DNA from 2 places in the Enterobacter sp. C4G1 genome. Region 1 is predicted to be linked to the other one. Evidence: predicted binding sites of a transcription regulator. Region 1 holds the regulator's gene; the other holds the start of a gene.
What was found. The regulator LexA, encoded in region 1, represses DNA repair genes until DNA is damaged. The targets are predictions, from matches to a motif close to TNCTGTATGTACATACAGNA.
Positions count from the first base shown of each region.

Region 2: sulA (SOS-induced cell division inhibitor SulA) is a predicted target of LexA. The motif match lies at 2,365-2,384, and genes of this name have one in related genera.

Region 1 covers NZ_JBQVVV010000001.1:1,394,815-1,399,244, forward strand. The annotation lists gene plsB (glycerol-3-phosphate 1-O-acyltransferase PlsB) at 1-1,612, opposite strand, end outside; gene ACT9TW_RS06665 (diacylglycerol kinase) at 1,766-2,134, shown strand; gene lexA (transcriptional repressor LexA) at 2,243-2,851, shown strand; gene dinF (MATE family efflux transporter DinF) at 2,915-4,252, shown strand; gene ACT9TW_RS06680 (CsbD family protein) at 4,373-4,430, shown strand, end outside.
Region 2 covers NZ_JBQVVV010000001.1:2,748,325-2,752,754, reverse strand. The annotation lists gene yccS (YccS family putative transporter) at 1-1,604, shown strand, start outside; gene ACT9TW_RS13165 (TfoX/Sxy family DNA transformation protein) at 1,561-2,187, opposite strand; gene sulA (SOS-induced cell division inhibitor SulA) at 2,405-2,914, shown strand; gene ompA (porin OmpA) at 3,270-4,325, shown strand; gene matP (macrodomain Ter protein MatP) at 4,391-4,430, opposite strand, start outside.

The sequences.
Region 1 (4,430 bases):
GCTGACGCGATGCCAGCAGCGCAGTACAGCACAGGTTCATGGCGTTGGCCGCACCTGCGTTGTTAATACGCACCATCAGCTCAGCGGCAATGCCGTTCACCGTTGGCGTCAGCCAGGCAGGGCGTATCGCTTCGATAGGGTCGATAGACTCGCGCCATTCCGGGACATGGTGGTTAAGGTAGTTCATCAGCGGCATTGGCTCGCCGAAGTTCACGTAGCCCTGACCCAGATTACGCAGCTTGCTCAGACCACGCAGCATCTGTGGCAGGCTCTCTTTCTCTTTGGTCGCACCGCGCAGCTCTTTGGCGTACGTTCCCACTTCCATAACGTGCTCGTAGCCGATGTAAATCGGTACCAGCGTAATTGGGCGGGTACCGCCGCGCAACATGGCCTGGATAGTCATCGACAGCGTGCCGGTTTTCGGATCAAGCAGGCGGCCAGTACGGGAACGCCCGCCTTCTACGAAATACTCAACGGAATAACCGCGGCTGAACAGCTCGCCCAGATATTCGCGGAATACGGTGGAATAGAGCTTGTTACCTTTGAAGGTACGACGAATAAAGAAGGCACCAAGGCGGCGGAAAATCGGACCTGCTGGCCAGAAGTTCAGGTTAATACCGGCCGCGATGTGCGGTGGCACTAGGCCCTGATGATAAAGCACGTAGGAAAGCAGCAGGTAGTCCATGTGGCTGCGGTGGCAGGGCACATAGACAATTTCGTGGCCGTCATGTGCCAGCTGGCGCACGCGCTCGGCGTTGTGAACGTTGATCCCCTGATAGAGGCGGTTCCACGTAAAGCTCAGAATACGATCGGACAGGCGAATCATCTCGTAGGAGAAGTTCGCAGCGATCTCTTCCATCAATGCGATGGCGTTCTGCTGTGCTTTCTCATGCGAAATCTTCTTGCTGCGCGCTTCGTCTTCCACGGCGCGGGCAATGGCTTTAGACGCCAGCAATTTATTGAACAGGTCCTGACGCGCCGGGAGGCGCGGCCCTACGGCTGCAAGACGCTGGCGCGCAAAGTGCATACGTGCCACGCGAGCCAGTTTTTGCGCGATGATTTTATCCGTACCGTGTTCATCTGCCATGCGGCGCAGCGACACAGAAGGAGAGAAACGCACGAAGCTATCGCGACCAAGCCAGGACACCGCGAAGAATTTCTGGATACCGTTGAGCATCCGCAGCGGTGGGTTTTCTTCCCCTTTTTCGCGACCTGGGCGACGACCAAACATCACCGATACCGGCACCATCTGCACATCCAAATCAGGATTGCTGCGGTGTAGATCGAGGTAGTCGTGGAACAGCTTGATGGACTCTTCTTTTGGCGTGTAATAGGTAAACACACGCGGCCCGCCGTGAATGAACACGTAGCGCGGCAGCAGAGTACCGTCGATCTCCAGTGGTTCAAGCGGATCGGGTAAATCATGCGCCAGACACTGGGCGCGGAGCGTGAGCAAGTCTGCCTTCGAGTTGTAAGGCAAAACATACATTATAGGGCGAGAGGTATCGAGCCCTAATTCCAGCGCGGGTTCTGCTGGGATAGACTTGCTTTTTACCAGAACGGTTAATGGTAAATTAAGTAATTTGTAGTAAATTCGTGGCCAGCCAGACATAAACGATGTAAAGCCTCTGGTTAATAATGCAATTGCGGCGCAAGGATAACAGAAAGCGCGCAAAATTTCTGTTGTTACCCGTCATACTTCGGGCGGCAGTAAACGCACTGCGTCTATAGTTACTGACGCTATTTCTAATAAAAGGTTCTTTTAATGGCCAATAATACCACTGGGTTAACCCGAATCATCAAAGCTGCCGGCTATTCATGGAAAGGTTTCCGTGCCGCGTGGATCAATGAAGCCGCTTTTCGTCAGGAAGGCGTTGCCGCTATCGTGGCGGTAATCATTGCCTGTTTCCTCGATGTTGATGCCATAACGCGCGTTCTTCTTATTGGTTCTGTGCTTCTGGTGATGATAGTGGAAATTCTCAATAGCGCTATTGAGGCGGTAGTTGATCGTATTGGCTCTGATTTCCATGAGCTCTCTGGTCGTGCAAAAGATATGGGGTCTGCCGCCGTGTTGCTGGCGATTATTACTGCGGTGATCACCTGGGTCACGCTGCTTTGGTCGCATTTCCGATGAGCCTCGAGGAATAATTAAGTCCCTGGTTTTTTGTGCAGTTTTTGGTTCCAAAATCACCTTTGACTGTATATACTCACAGCATAACTGTATATACACCCAGGGGGCGGAATGAAAGCGTTAACGACCAGGCAGCAAGAGGTGTTTGATCTCATCCGGGATCATATCAGCCAGACGGGAATGCCACCTACGCGTGCGGAAATCGCGCAGCGCCTGGGTTTCCGTTCTCCAAATGCTGCCGAGGAACACCTTAAAGCTCTGGCGCGTAAAGGCGTAATTGAGATTGTTTCTGGTGCTTCACGCGGCATCCGTCTGCTGGTAGAAGAAGAGACGGGCATTCCGCTGGTTGGCCGTGTCGCGGCAGGTGAGCCTTTGCTCGCACAGCAGCATATTGAAGGTCACTATCAGGTCGATCCTGGCATGTTCAAACCGAGCGCGGATTTTCTGCTGCGCGTCAGCGGCATGTCCATGAAAGACATCGGTATTCTCGATGGCGATCTGCTGGCGGTTCATAAGACTCAGGATGTGCGCAACGGTCAGGTGGTGGTGGCGCGTATTGATGACGAAGTTACCGTTAAGCGCCTGAAAAAACAGGGCAATACTGTGCAACTGCTGCCGGAAAACAGCGAATTCTCCCCAATCGTGGTGGATCTTCGCGAACATAACTTCTCCATTGAAGGTCTGGCGGTTGGCGTCATCCGCAACGGAGAATGGCTGTAATCTCCCCCTGACAGGCTACGGAGCCTCCGTAGCCTGATTCATTTCCCACTCCCGGTATTTTTCATGTCACTGCTGACTGCTTCCGATAAGGCATTGTGGCGTCTTGCACTGCCGATGATTTTTTCCAATATCACCGTTCCGCTGTTGGGGCTGGTCGATACGGCGGTTATTGGTCATCTGGATTCACCGGTGTATCTGGGTGGCGTGGCGATTGGCGCAACGGCAACCAGCTTCCTCTTTATGCTGTTGCTTTTTTTACGCATGAGCACCACCGGGCTGACGGCACAGGCGTTTGGCGCAAAAGATCCCCTGCGTCTGGCACGTGCGCTGGTACAGCCGTTAATTCTGGCGCTGGGTGCGGGTGTACTTATCGTTCTGCTGCGTACACCACTGATTGAGCTGGCATTACACATTGTAGGTGGCAGTGAAGCGGTGTTGGAGCAGGCACGGCGTTTCCTTGATATTCGCTGGCTAAGCGCACCGGCATCTCTGGCGAATCTGGTTCTGCTGGGCTGGTTACTGGGCGTTCAGTATGCCCGCGCTCCCGTTATCCTGCTGGTTGTCGGGAACGTCCTGAACATAGTGCTCGACCTCTGGCTGGTTATGGGGTTGCACATGAATGTGCAGGGCGCGGCGCTGGCAACAGCTATTGCCGAGTACGGCACGCTGATTATCGGGCTGTGGATGGTCTGGCGTGTGCTGGTGATGCGGGGCATAACACCTGCGCTGCTAAAGGCCGCCTGGCGCGGCAATATCCGCAAGCTGCTGGCGCTTAACCGCGACATCATGCTGCGCTCGCTGTTATTGCAACTGTGCTTTGGTGCACTGACGGTCTTTGGCGCGCGGCTTGGCCCGGAAATCGTTGCTGTCAACGCGGTGCTGATGACGCTGCTGACCTTTACCGCCTATGCCCTCGATGGCTTTGCCTACGCGGTAGAAGCCCATTCCGGGCAAGCGTATGGCGCGCGCGAAAGCGGGCAATTACATGATGTCTGGCGTGCTGCATGTCGTCAGGCTGGGCTGGTGGCGCTGGCATTTGCACTCATCTACACCTGCTTTGGTGAGTATATTGTTGCGCTGCTCACGTCATTACCTGCACTGCGTGAGCTGGCAAGCCACTACATCATCTGGCAGGTGATCTTACCGGTTGTGGGCGTCTGGTGTTATTTACTCGACGGGATGTTCATTGGCGCAACGCGTGGCGCGGAAATGCGTAACAGCATGGCGGTCGCGGCGGGTGGGTTTGGTTTAACGCTGCTCACGGTGCCGTATCTGGGGAATCATGGGTTATGGCTGGCCCTCGCGGTCTTTCTTCTTCTGCGTGGCCTCTCGCTGGCGTTTATCTGGCGTCGTCACTGGAAAAATAATACCTGGCTTTCATCCCGTCACGATCTCTCATGATGGTAAAAGATTCTGAATAAATTCCTGAGTGCCAGATGCTCAACTAAAATTATTATCACGTCCAGCATGAAATGAAGGTTTCGGGCGGCCCTTTCACTCTTTAACGATGAGGACCTGATGATGAATAAAGACGAAATCAGCGGCAACTGGAAACAGTTCAAAGGTAAAGCGAAAGAGC
Region 2 (4,430 bases), 1.4 Mb from region 1:
TATTTGACCCGGATATTGAAGAAGAAAGCCAGGCGCCACTTTACGATCTGGCGCTGGCAAACGGCCAACTGGTCGCAACCTTAAACCAGACCAAAGCCAGCCTTCTTACGCGGTTACGCGGAGATCGCGGTCAGCGAGGAACGCGCCGGACTTTGCACTACTATTTTGCCGCCCAGGATATCCATGAGCGTGCCAGTTCATCGCATGTGCAATATGCGGCCCTGCGGGAAAAGTTTCGCTACAGCGACGTTATGTTCCGTTTTCAGCGGCTACTTTCAATGCAATCCCAGGCGTGTCAGCAACTGTCCCGCTCCATTTTACTGCGCACGCCGTATCAGCATGATCCACGCTTTGAACGCGCGTTTAGCCACCTTGATGCAGCGCTTGATCGCGTACAGGCCAGCGGGACATCCCCGGAGCAGATAAAAGCGCTGGGTTTCTTACTCAATAACCTGCGGGCGATAGACGCGCAACTGGCCACCATTGAGTCTGAACAAGCCTTGGCGATGCCGAACAATGACGCTGATAACCAGCTTGCCGATGACAGCCTTCACGGCTTTAGCGATATGTGGTTACGGCTGAGCCGTAACTTTACGCCAGAATCGGCTCTCTTCCGCCACGCCGTAAGAATGTCGCTGGTGCTGTGCGTCGGTTACGCGTTTATCCAGATAACCGGCTTGCATCATGGCTACTGGATCTTGCTGACCAGCCTGTTTGTTTGCCAGCCAAACTATAACGCCACCCGCCACCGGCTCGCGTTGCGTATTATTGGTACGCTGGTGGGTGTCGCTATCGGCCTTCCGGTACTTTACTTTGTCCCGTCCATTGAAGGGCAGCTTGTCCTTATCGTGATAACCGGCGTGTTGTTCTTTGCATTTCGCAATGTGCAATACGCGCACGCAACGATGTTTATCACCTTACTGGTATTGCTGTGCTTTAACCTGCTTGGCGAAGGGTTTGAAGTCGCCCTTCCCCGCGTTATTGATACACTGATCGGCTGCGCCATTGCCTGGGCTGCAGTCAGTTTTATCTGGCCGGACTGGCGTTTTCGCAATCTGCCGCGCGTGCTGGACAGGGCAATGAATGCTAACTGCCGATACCTGGATGCCATTCTTGAGCAATATCACCAGGGTCGTGATAACCGTCTGGCCTATCGCATCGCCCGCCGTGATGCGCATAACCGCGATGCGGAGCTTGCATCGGTGGTATCGAACATGTCAACGGAACCTGGCGCTACGGCAGAAATCCGTGAAACCGCCTTTCGTCTGCTGTGCCTGAACCATACCTTTACCAGCTATATTTCTACGCTGGGCGCTCACCGAGAAAGGTTAAGTAATCCGGGTATTCTGGGATTGCTGGATGATGCCGTTTGCTATGTCGACGATGCACTTCACCACCGTCCAGCCGATGAACCCCGTGTTCGGCAGGCCCTGGATGAACTCGCCCAGCGTATCGCCCATCTTGATCCTGGTACCGACAGCAAAGCCCCGCTGGTTCTTCAGCAAGTTGGCCTGCTTATTGCTCTGCTGCCGGAAATTTGTCGCCTACAACAACTGATTGCTACATGGCGGAACGATTCTCCGCAGGCTCTGGCAACGCGTTAAACCATTCCGTGAGTTCCCGGCGAATCTCTGCCGGGAGCGCCGCTTCATGCAGCCCTTCTATTGCACCTTCAAGCGCAAAAAGCACTTTAATCCCAAGTTGTTTATTTTGAACTCTGATTTTCAGCCAACTCGCTTTTGCCCCCAGCTCCCGTAACATTTCTTCGTTAGTGATCCCGACTTCAAAAAGCAGAACCTCAATCTGGAAGGTGAGATTGGGCAGGTCTTTAAGCCGGTTACGCTGATAGCGTTGATACCGTTCCCGCCTGGCGGCCTCAAGCGCAAAAGAAGAAAGCTGGAGTAGTGTCCCCCTGTCCTGCCACAGCCCGTCATCAACACGGAAGTAGTTAAGCAGCACTGGTCGACCCCGTTTCAGAAGGGTCAAAAAAGAGGAGGCGTGTTTCACATAGTAGGTCGCGCTTTGCTCACAGGCACGCAGATAAAGTTCCCCATCAGACACCATGGCAAATACGGCGTTATCAACCGCCAGGGTATAGCCACCAAAGAGTGCGCGGTGATGAATATCACCCAGTTCTGAAAGGTATTCCTGGGATTTATAAATCCGTTCATAAGATATCTTTTTCATGATATTTCCCTTAAAAATCATACTATAAAGAGGCTAATTCTTACTAACGGATCCGTTAGCAGGAAAATAGGCAACTTATCGCCAGTGAGCAAGATGAATTTTCTTTAGGGGCCGATCATGAGCAAAATTTGCGAGTCGCTTTCCGAAAATGAGGTTGATCTTTATGCATACAGGGGTTACTGTATATTCATACAGTAACTACAGGGCTGGAATGAATATGTACACTTCAGGCTACGCAAATCGCTCAACATCTTTCTCTTCTACCGCAAGCAATGTCGCGAAGAAATCCGTCGGGAGCGTGTCGACAGGTCTTATCAGTGAAGTGATTTATCGAGAAGACCAGCCCCTATTAACCCAACTTTTATTACTTCCTTTATTACAACAGCTTGGCCAGCAGTCGCGCTGGCAGCTCTGGCTGACGCCACAACAAAAACTGAGCCGTGAATGGGTTCAGTCCGCAGGATTGCCGCTGACAAAGGTCATGCAGATTAACCAACTCTCACCTTGCGATACGGTCGAGTCGATGATCCGTGCATTACGTACCGGAAATTACAGTGTCGTGATCGGGTGGTTACCAGACGAACTGACGGAAGAAGAACATTTTCGACTGACTGAAGCAGCCGAGGAAGGTAACGCCATCGGTTTTATTATGCGTCCGGTTCATCCAGATTCTTACCGCAGAGGACAACTTTCTGGGCTAAAAATTCACTCGAATTTGTATCATTGAGTAAATTTAGGAGTTTTCCTGGAATTTTTTTCGACCACAAGATGTGGAAATAGTTCCATGCGTTAAATCTGCGGAAAGGCTTGTCTGGTGCGGTTCCCGTTAATTTTACTGCACAATTTCCATACAAAAAATGTTAAATATTAGGTATACGGAACTTTTTTTTTCATATGCCTGACGGAGTTCACACTTGTAAGTTTCTAGCTACGTTGTAGACTTTACATCGCCAGGGGTGCTCGGCCTAAGCCGAAGATATCGGTAGATTTATATTTGACCACGCCCCCCGGTGAAGGATTTAACCGTGATTTCTCGTCGGAGATCTTCATGGCAAATTTTGGATGATAACGAGGCGCAAAAAATGAAAAAGACAGCTATCGCGATTGCAGTGGCACTGGCTGGCTTCGCTACCGTAGCGCAGGCCGCTCCGAAAGATAATACCTGGTATGCAGGTGGTAAACTGGGCTGGTCTCAGTTCCATGACACCGGCTGGTACAACAGCAAACTGAACAACGATGGCCCTACTCATGAGAGCCAGCTTGGTGCAGGTGCGTTCGGTGGCTATCAGGTTAACCCGTATGTTGGTTTTGAAATGGGTTACGACTGGTTAGGTCGTATGCCATACAAAGGCGACACCGTAAATGGCGCTTTCAAAGCTCAGGGCGTACAGCTGACTGCTAAACTGGGTTACCCAGTAACTGACGATCTGGACGTGTACACCCGTCTGGGCGGCATGGTATGGCGTGCTGATTCCAGCAACAACCAGATTGGCAGCGATCACGACACTGGCGTTTCTCCAGTATTCGCAGGTGGTGTTGAGTGGGCTATGACCCGTGACATCGCTACCCGTCTGGAATACCAGTGGGTTAACAACATCGGCGACGGCAACACCGTAGGTGTTCGTCCTGACAACGGTATGCTGAGCGTAGGTGTTTCCTACCGTTTCGGCCAGCAGGAAGAAGCTGCACCAATCGTAGCTCCAGCTCCGGCTCCAGCTCCAGAAGTACAGACCAAGCACTTCACTCTGAAGTCTGACGTTCTGTTCAACTTCAACAAAGCTACCCTGAAACCAGAAGGTCAGCAGGCACTGGATCAGCTGTACTCTCAGCTGAGCAACCTGGATCCTAAAGACGGTTCAGTAGTGGTTCTGGGCTTCACCGACCGTATCGGTTCTGACGCTTACAACCAGCAGCTGTCTGAAAAACGTGCTCAGTCTGTTGTTGATTACCTGGTATCTAAAGGTATCCCGGCTAACAAGATCTCCCCACGTGGTATGGGCGAATCTAACCCAGTTACCGGTTCTACCTGTAACAACGTGAAAGCTCGCGCTGCACTGATCGACTGCCTGGCTCCAGATCGTCGTGTTGAGATCGAAGTTAAAGGCATCAAAGACGTTGTAACTCAGCCAGCGGCATAAGTTATCGTCTTAAGAAAAAACCCCGCATAGCGGGGTTTTTTTATTGTCTGAAGAAATACAGAATCTTATTTTTTACCCAGAAGCGCCTGTAGATCGTTTTTCAGC